DNA from 4 places in the Streptomyces sp. NPDC056128 genome. Region 1 is predicted to be linked to each of the others. Evidence: riboswitches for the same ligand, from Rfam matches in the RefSeq annotation. Region 1 holds a riboswitch; each other region holds the start of a gene.
The links. Region 1 has a riboswitch for cobalamin ahead of ACFC1X_RS35470 (energy-coupling factor ABC transporter permease). Riboswitches for the same ligand answer to the same signal wherever they lie in the genome.
Positions count from the first base shown of each region.

Region 2: another riboswitch for cobalamin. It lies ahead of ACFC1X_RS27330 (cobalamin biosynthesis protein); the one in region 1 lies ahead of ACFC1X_RS35470 (energy-coupling factor ABC transporter permease).
Region 3: another riboswitch for cobalamin. It lies ahead of ACFC1X_RS17020 (CoA-acylating methylmalonate-semialdehyde dehydrogenase); the one in region 1 lies ahead of ACFC1X_RS35470 (energy-coupling factor ABC transporter permease).
Region 4: another riboswitch for cobalamin. It lies ahead of ACFC1X_RS25720 (ribonucleoside-diphosphate reductase subunit alpha); the one in region 1 lies ahead of ACFC1X_RS35470 (energy-coupling factor ABC transporter permease).

Region 1 covers NZ_JBHJVQ010000034.1:25,645-27,831, forward strand. Annotated here, with positions in the region: gene cbiQ (cobalt ECF transporter T component CbiQ) at 1-208, opposite strand, end outside; gene ACFC1X_RS35465 (energy-coupling factor ABC transporter substrate-binding protein) at 209-547, opposite strand; gene ACFC1X_RS35470 (energy-coupling factor ABC transporter permease) at 544-1,251, opposite strand; cobalamin riboswitch at 1,281-1,467, opposite strand; gene ACFC1X_RS35475 (potassium channel family protein) at 1,544-2,017, opposite strand; partial or broken gene ACFC1X_RS35480 (chloride channel protein) at 2,108-2,187, opposite strand, start outside.
Region 2 covers NZ_JBHJVQ010000018.1:54,065-56,251, forward strand. Annotated here, with positions in the region: gene ACFC1X_RS27320 (anion permease) at 1-211, shown strand, start outside; gene ACFC1X_RS27325 (hypothetical protein) at 246-467, shown strand; cobalamin riboswitch at 604-746, shown strand; gene ACFC1X_RS27330 (cobalamin biosynthesis protein) at 846-1,811, shown strand; gene ACFC1X_RS27335 (cobyric acid synthase) at 1,808-2,187, shown strand, end outside.
Region 3 covers NZ_JBHJVQ010000007.1:155,433-157,619, forward strand. Annotated here, with positions in the region: gene ACFC1X_RS17020 (CoA-acylating methylmalonate-semialdehyde dehydrogenase) at 1-1,367, opposite strand, end outside; cobalamin riboswitch at 1,548-1,729, opposite strand; partial or broken gene alaS (alanine--tRNA ligase) at 1,817-2,187, opposite strand, start outside.
Region 4 covers NZ_JBHJVQ010000016.1:21,904-24,090, forward strand. Annotated here, with positions in the region: gene ACFC1X_RS25720 (ribonucleoside-diphosphate reductase subunit alpha) at 1-961, opposite strand, end outside; cobalamin riboswitch at 1,086-1,248, opposite strand; gene ACFC1X_RS25725 (GNAT family N-acetyltransferase) at 1,296-1,802, opposite strand; gene mctP (monocarboxylate uptake permease MctP) at 1,876-2,187, opposite strand, start outside.

The DNA of each region.
Region 1 (2,187 bases):
GCACCCGGTACGCCCGCCACAGCCGCCGTCCGGGCACCCCCGCCGGGCCGAGCAGCACCGCCAGCGCCGTCACCAGCACCAGCGCCGCGCCCGGCCAGGGCGGCAGCGAGATCGCGAGCACGGTCAGACCCAGCCCGAGCACGGCCTTGTCCACGGGATGGCGGCGGCGCCACCGACTGCTGTGGGCCGCCGCGTCGATCGGCAGCACTCAGTCCCCTTCGGGAGCGTCCCGCAGTGCCGTCGCCGCCCGCTCCTCGCCCTGCCGCCGGCCCCGGCGCACACCGAAGTAGTACGCCAGCACGCCCGCGCCGAGCGCGGCCTGCACCGCGAACAGCGCCGACTCGATCTCGCCGGACGGCGGTTCGTACAGCGGCGAGAACCACGGCTCGTAGTCCGGCTCGATCTCCGTGATCGCCGTCTCCGCCTCCGCGTCCGCGCCGGCGAACGGCTCCTCCTTGTGGTCGCCGAGCCCCAGCACCAGCGGCAGCACCGCGAGCGCGGCCACGGCGAGCAGCAGCAGGGCGTTGATCTTCGCGTTGCGGGTCATCGGGCCACCGCCTCCTGCTCGTCGGACGTGGTCTTGCCCGACCGGGTGAGCAGCACGCCCAGCCGGGTCAGTTCACCCTTGCTGGACTGCACCAGCAGCCGCATCACGATCACCGTGAGCAGGCCCTCGCTGACCGCGAGCGGGATCTGCGTGACGGCGAAGATGGACCCGAACTTGCCGAGCGCCCCGGCGAATCCGCTGCTCGGGTCCGGGAAGGCCAGCGCCAGCTGCACGCTGGTCACGCAGTAGGTGGACAGGTCGGCGACGAACGCGCCGAAGAACACGGCGACCATCAGCGGCACGTCGTAGCGGCGCAGCAGCCGGTAGACGCCGTACCCGGCCCAGGGACCGACGATCGCCATCGAGAAGACGTTGGCGCCCAGCGTGGTCAGCCCGCCGTGGGCGAGCAGCAGCGCCTGGAAGAGCAGGGTGATGGTGCCCAGGACCGCCATGATCGGCGGCCGGAAGAGGATGGCGCCCAGACCGGTGCCGGTCGGATGGGAGCAGCTTCCGGTGACGGAGGGCAGTTTCAGGGCCGACAGGACGAACGTGAAGGCACCGGAGGCGCCGAGGAGCAGCGTGCTCTCCGGGTGCTCCCTGACCTCACGGGTGAGTGACCGGACTCCGTGGACGACGAACGGCGCGGACGCGACACCCCAGGCGATCGCGTGCGCCGGTGGCAGAAAGCCCTCGGCTATGTGCATGGCTCAGCAGACCCTCTCCAGCACCTCGTGGATGGACGACGCGCCCTGGCCGGTCTCCTGGCTGACGGGTACCGCAGTCCGGGCAACGCCTTCCCGGGTCACGAGGACCCAGTGGCTGCCCACGAGGGGCCGGAGCCGGACTTCCCGATTCACAGTGGCGAGGGCCGCACCGGCATCACACCGGATTTCCCGTTCACCAAGGCGTGGCGACAGTAGTGCTCCCACGGGGGTGGTGACAAGCGGGCCTCCTGTCGCGCGGACCCGGCGGACAGGGCTCGGGGCTGCGGAAACGTCAGCCGGACCGGTCCCGTTCGGTGCGCCGGACCACCATGGCGCGCGCCCGCGTGCTGAGCGCGGTCGCGGCGGCGGTGAGGAAGACGAAGCTGTAGGCGATCTGGAGCAGGGTCACGATCCGGGCGGACTGCCCGCTCGGCGTGATGTCCCCGTACCCGACCGTGGCGAGCGTGACCACCGTGAAGTAGAGCGCGTCGACGCGGGTGTGCAGGCCGGTGAACTCGCCCGGCTGCTTGGCGAGGGCGTAGTACGTGGCCGAGAAGATGTGCACGGACAGGATGATCAGCAGGGTGATGACCACACCGGGCTTGGTCTCGGGGCGGTCCACGAGGACGTGGTGGATCTGCCGGAGCAGCAGCGCGGCCACGACGGCCAGCAGCAGGGAGCACAGCACCCAGCTCAGCACGGGCCGGTGCGGCCCCAGATGGTCGAGGGGGAGCAGGAAGTAGGCCACGACCACCGCCACCGCCACGCAGACGCGTACGACCCAGGGCCGGGCGGTGTGCCAGGCGGTACGGGTCGGTACGGTCCGGCGCTCCGTCACCCGGTCGTTCCCGTCGTCGGGGGGGTGGGCCGCTTCCGGTTCCGTCCGGCGCACCACCTGGGAGACGACGAAGGAGACCACCGACGCGGTGACGATCA
Region 2 (2,187 bases), on a different contig from region 1:
CTTCCTGGTGGTCTCCAGCGCCGCCATCTGGAAGATCTCCCGGCGCGAGGTCGTCGACCACACCAACGTCGTCGACCCCCACGAGCCCGAGTCGGCCGGTGTGGTCACCACGGCGATGGCCGCCGTCTCCCCGCCCCCGGCGCACGTGGCCGAGGAGCTGCCGGCCGACCCGTCCGAGGCCAAGACCCCGTCGGCCGCCACCACCGTCTGAGCCCGCGTCCCGGGTACGAAGGAAGCGAACCCCCATGAGCATCGACTGGGCAGCACTGGGCTCCGTCTTCGGCGTCAGCCTCGTGGCCACCGTGGCCCTGGTGGGCCTTTTCACCCTCGGCATCGTCGGACTCTCCCGCCAGGAGCGGGCCACCGCCGAGGGCGGCTCCGCTGCCCTCGCGGTCACCGGCGCGTACGCGTGCTTCGCGGCCTGCGCGGCGGCGGTGGCGTACGGCATCTATCTGATCGTCGCCTGACCCACCGAACACCCCCGGGGCGGGGCGCGGGACGGACTCGGACCGTCGCGCGCCCCGCCTCTTCGTGTACCGGCGCACACCACCCGTGTGTGGGGCTTCGCACACTCCCCCGCCGCAGGTCAACGCCAGGTTGACGGGTGTTCTCGGGCCGTGGTGGACTTCCGGGGCCATCTACGGCGGCAGGAGAGGAAGCCCGGTGCGATTCCGGCGCGGTCCCGCCACTGTGACCGGGGAGCAGACCCCGGTAGCCAGGAACTCTCACCGCCGGACTCTTCGAACCAGGGCGTGGACACCCTGAGTGAGGACGCGACGCGATGCCCGGCTGCCGACCGACGTTCAGTACCAGGTGCTCCCCTGCCCGTGTGACCGGCTGAACCCGTGCGTGCCGGACGCGTCTTCGCGTACGGCGCCGCCGCCGGCCTGCTCGGTGACCTCCTCCTCGGCGACCCGCGCCGCGGACACCCGGTCGCCGCGTTCGGCCGCGCCGCCGGTGCCGTGGAACGGGTGCTGTGGCGTGACCACCGGGGCTGGGGCGCGCTGCACACCCTGGTGTGCGCCGGTGGCGCCACCGCCCTGGGCTCGGCCGCCGCGCACGCCGTACGCCGCTCCCCCGCCGCCTCGGTCGCGCTGACCGGCGCGGCCACCTGGGCCGTGGTCGGCGGTACGTCGCTGGCGCGCGAGGCCCTCGTCATCGGCCGGGCCCTGGAGGCCGGGGACGTCGAGGCGGCCCGGGCGCGGCTGCCGCACCTGTGCGGGCGGGACCCGCAGGCACTGGACGCCGACGGGATCGCGCGGGCGGTCGTGGAGTCGGTCGCCGAGAACACCTCGGACGCGGTGGTGGGCGCCCTGGTCTGGGGTGCAGTCGGCGGAGTGCCGGGACTGCTCGGCTTCCGTGCGGTGAACACCCTGGACGCCATGGTCGGCCACAAGTCGCCCCGGTACCGGCGCTACGGCTGGGCCTCGGCCCGCCTCGACGACCTCGCGGGCTGGCCGGGCGCCCGCCTGACCGCCCTGCTGACCACCGTGGCCGGCGGCGATCCGCGGGGCGCCGTACGGGCCTGGCGCGCGGACGCCGGACGGCACCCGAGCCCCAACGCCGGTCCCGTGGAGGCGTCGTTCGCGGGCGCCCTCGGGGTGCGGCTCGGCGGGACGCTCTCCTACGGCGGGCGGGTCGAGCACCGGCCCGTGCTCAACGGGGCGGCGGGGCGCGCCGTCCGGGCCGGTTCCGGCGACATCGAACGGGCCGCTCGGCTCTCCCGGCGCGTGGGCTGGCTGGCGCTCGGCGTGTGCGCCGGCGCCCGGCTGCTGGTGCGCGGGGCCGTCAGGAAGGGACGTACGTCATGAACGGTGGACTCCTCGTCGCCGGCACCACCTCCGACGCCGGCAAGAGCGTCGTCACGGCCGGGATCTGCCGCTGGCTGGTGCGCCAGGGCGTGAAGGTCGCGCCCTTCAAGGCGCAGAACATGTCGCTCAACTCCTTCGTGACGCGCGAGGGCGCGGAGATCGGGCGGGCGCAGGCCATGCAGGCCCAGGCCTGCCGGGTGGAGCCGACCGCGCTGATGAACCCGGTGCTGCTCAAGCCCGGCGGTGAGCGCAGCAGCCAGGTGGTGCTGCTCGGCAAGCCGGTCGGCGAGATGACCGCCCGCGGCTACCACGGCGGGCGGCAGGAGCGGCTGCTCGGCACGGTGCTCGACTCGCTGGCCGAGCTGCGCGGCACCTA
Region 3 (2,187 bases), on a different contig from region 1:
TAGGCGACCGGCACCGGGATGGGCACGTTGACGCCGACCATGCCGGTGTTCACCCGCCGGGTGAAGTCGCGGGCGGTGTCGCCGTCGCGGGTGAAGAGGGCCACGCCGTTGCCGTAGGGGTGCTCGCTGGGCAGGCGCAGGGCCTCCTCGTAGTCGGCGGCGCGTACGACGGACAGCACCGGTCCGAAGATCTCCTCCCGGTAGACGCGCATGGCGGGGGTCACCCGGTCGAAGAGCGACGCTCCGGCGAAGAAGCCGTTCTCGTGCCCCTCAAGGACGAAGTCCCTCCCGTCCACGACGAGTTCGGCGCCCTCCTCGACGCCGAGGTCCACGTAGGAGCGGACCCGGTCCACCGCGTCCCGGCCGACCAGGGGGCCGAAGTCGGACTCGGGGTCGTCGCTGCGGCCGATCCGCAGCGAGCCGATGCGCTCCTTCAGCCGGGCCACGAGGGCGTCGGCGGTGTCCTCGCCCACCGGCACGGCGACGGAGATGGCCATGCAGCGCTCGCCGGCCGAGCCGTAACCGGCCCCGATCAGGGCGTCGACGGCCTGGTCGAGGTCGGCGTCCGGCATCACGATCATGTGGTTCTTGGCGCCGCCGAAGCACTGGGCGCGCTTGCCGTGGGCGGCGGCGGTGGCGTAGACGTGCGCGGCGACCGGGGTGGAACCGACGAAGCCGAGCGCCGCCACGCGAGGATCTTCGAGGAGGGTGTCGACGGTCTCCCGGGCACCGTTGACGACGTTGAGGACACCGGGCGGCAGCCCGGCCTCCAGGAACAGTTCGGCGAGCCGCAGCGGGACGGACGGGTCTCGCTCCGACGGCTTGAGGATGAAGGCGTTGCCGCAGGCCAGGGCGGGGGCGGCCTTCCACAGGGGGATCATCGCGGGGAAGTTGAACGGCGTGATGCCGGCGGCCACGCCGAGCGGGGCGCGCAGGGAGTGGACGTCGATGCCGGTACCGGCGTTGTCGGTGAACTCGCCCTTGAGCAGGTGCGGGATGCCCGCCGCGAACTCGACGACCTCCAGGCCGCGCTGGAGGTCGCCGTGCGCGTCGGCGATCGTCTTGCCGTGCTCGGCGGAGAGCAGCCGGGCCAGCGCGTCCTTCTCCTGTTCCACCAGCTGGAGGAACCGCATGAGGACCCGGGCGCGGCGCTGCGGGTTCCACTCGCCCCACTCGCGTTGGGAGTTGACGGAGTCGGCGATGACCGCCTCCGTCTCGGTGCGGTTGGCGAGGGGCACCAGGGCCTGGACCTCGCCGGTGTTGGGGTCGTACACCTCGCCGTGGGCCCCCGAGGTTCCCGGGGTGTGCTTGCCGCCGACGAAGTGGGTCAACTCGCGCACGGAGGCGCGTTCGTGCTCGCGGACCATGACTGCCTGCTCTCGTCAGGAGGGATCCGGGGATGGCGCACCGGTCCCGCACGCGCACGCCGGTGGCGTACGGGTGCCGGAGGGCGCGAGTCGCGTATGGCCGGAATCCCGTCAGAGGGCGGGTTCACCAGGGTCGTGGGTGCACACCGGTGCCATGCGTGTCAGCTCCATCCTCGTGGAAAACACGGAACATCCCGCGGCCGGTATCCTGACTCCCGGATCAGCGCGCGCCGTCCGCCTTCCCGACATCCAACTCGTCAGTGGCGTACCGCTCGACGGCGTACTCCCCGGTCACAGTGGCGGGACCGTGCCGGAATCACACCGGCTTCCCTGCACCGCGGGCCTTGTACTCGCGACTATATAGTTGGACGTCCTAGTAAATCCAGTGCCGCGCGGCGGGCAGGCGCCGGGAGGGCCCTGCGCCGGGCCCCGGGCTCTCCCGCTCGGTGTCAGTGTCCGGCGACGAGCCGTGGCAGGGTGGCGAGGACGCCGGTGACCCGGCCGGCGGGCAGGCCGCCGCCCTGGGCCAGGTCGGGGGATCCGCCGCCGCGGCCGTCGAGGAGCGCCTTGACCAGCGTGGCCGCGTTCAGCCCGGCCTCCCGGGCCTTCTTGTTGAGGGCCACGACGACCGCGCCGTGGTCCGTTCCCACGGCGACGGCTCCGGGCGTGGTGCCGGGCAGACGGTCGCGTACCGCCAGGGCCAGGGCGCGGGCCTCGTCGGCGCCGCCCTCGGCGGTGGTGGTGACGACGAGGGTGCCGCCGGCGTCGACGGCCTGCCCGGCGAGTTCGGTGGCACGGACCGTGGTGGCCCGGCTCTTGA
Region 4 (2,187 bases), on a different contig from region 1:
TCTCCAGGTAGACCGCCGCCGCGCCCTTGCGCCGGCCGCCCTGGTTCACGGCCGCCACCGAGGCGTCCAGCGTCTTCAGGAACGGGACGATGCCGTTGGAGTGCCCGTTGGTGCCTCGGATCAGCGAACCCCGGGAGCGGACGCGGGAGTAGGCGATGCCGATGCCGCCGGCGTGCTTGGAGAGCCGGGCGACCTGGTGGAGGCGGTCGTAGAGGGAGTCCAGCTCGTCCTTGGGGGAGTCGAGGAGGTAGCAGGACGACATCTGGGCGTGCCGGGTGCCCGAGTTGAACAGGGTGGGGGAGGAGGGCAGGTAGTCGAGGCGGCTCATCAGGCCGTAGAGGGCGGAGACCTCTTCCACGGAGTGGGCGCCCGTCTCTGAATTGGACACAGTGTCCTCGGCGAGGCCGGCGGCCACCCGCAGCATGAAGTGCTGGGGCGTCTCGACGACCTTGCGGGTGATCGGGTGCCGCAGCAGGTAGCGGCTGTGCAGGGTGCGCAGCCCGAAGTAGCCGAAGCGGTCGTCGGCGGCCCGGTCGATCGTCGCGTCCAGCCGGTCCGCGTGCAGCCGTACGAACTCGGCGGTGCGGTCGGCGATCAGGCCCTCGCGGTGGCCGGTGGCGACCGACTCGGTGAAGGACGTGACGCCCTGGGAGGCGGCCTCCGCGCGGATGCCGATGGTCAGCAGCCGGGCGGCAAGGCGGGAGTAGACCGGGTCCTCGGAGATGAGACCGGCGGCCGCCTCCGTGGCCAGCTCGCGCAGCTCGGCCTCGTCCGCGTGGGCGGACCGGCCGCGCAGCGCGGCGGCGGCGACCCGGCCGGGGTCGGCGTCGGGGAGGTCGGCGGTCAGAGCGGTCAGGGTCCGCAGCAGGGCGGCACCGGGTCCGTCGGACTCCTCGGTCACCGGCATCGCTGAAGTCGTCACCGGGGTCGCTGTGGCCGGATCGGCTGGCGCGATGGTCACGTGGGGGCACTCCCTCGCTCGGCACGGGGCCTGGCGGAGGGCAGGGGGCAGCACACGAGCGCACGCGGCGTCGCGTCCACCGGCCCACTCCACGAGGCCCGGACGTCATGGCACCCGGGCCGGGAGGCCGGGGCGCACTGTCGGCAGGTCCTCGGACTGAGGCACGCGTGCACGTACGTCCGAGAACGTACGGATACACGCATGTACACCGTTGCGGGACAGTTCCGGATTCACACCGGATTCCCCTGCGGCGACAGCGAGCACGAGCATACATCTTGTGCCGGGCTCCGCCAGCACCCCCAGATGTTGTGTCCGCCAGTGTGTCGGGGTGGTGTCAGAGCGTCAGTTCATAGGTGAGGAGAGTGATGTCGTCCAGCTCCGGCAGGGGGTTCCAGTCGCGGTCCGGTGTGCGGGTGAAGCCCAGGCGCGCGTAGAGGCGGTGGGCGGTGCGCATGGTGCCCTGGGTGGACAGCACGACGCGTGTGCAGCCCTCCACGGACCGGGCGCGGTCGACGCAGGCCCGTACGAGCGCCTCGCCGGCCCCGCGTCCGCGTGCCTCGCGGGCGACGGCGAGCATGCGTATCTCGGCCTCACCGGGCCGGGCGATGTCCGCCATGGGCCCGCCGGAGGGGACGAAGGTCACGCCGCCGAGCACTCCGCCGTCCGCCGCGGCGACCAGCACCTCGGCGGCCGCCGCCCGCTTGGCCACGGCGCGCAGCTCGTGGAGGTACGCGTCGTCCTCCCCGAAGTCGAGGAGGCCGTCGCGCAGGTAGGCCTGTGCGGTGATCTCACCGAGGGTGTCGTACTCCTCGGCCGCCGCCCGCCGGATCACGAAGTCCATGCCGCCGAGTGTGCCCGACGGGTACGACAACGGGCCGCCGGATTTCTCCGACGGCCCGCTGACGAGGAAGGCCCTAGTGCGAGGTGCCCGCCGTGGCCGGCGGCAGTTCGACCTCGACGCCCGGGTCGCCCGCGTCCGCCGTGTAGTCGCTCGGCTTGGTCTCGTCGACGCCGTCGGGTGCCTTGACCGCCCGCAGGACGAAGGTCAGGACCACGGTGACCACGATGTTCAGCACGAAGGCGGTGAGACCGATGTAGCCGATCTCGCCGATGCCGGGGATCTCGTCGGAGGAGCCGCCGAAGTGCTTCTGCGTCGGCGAGGCCACACCGTACGCGGCGACCGTGCCGTAGATCATGCCGACCGCCCAGCCGCCGAGCAGCGCCCA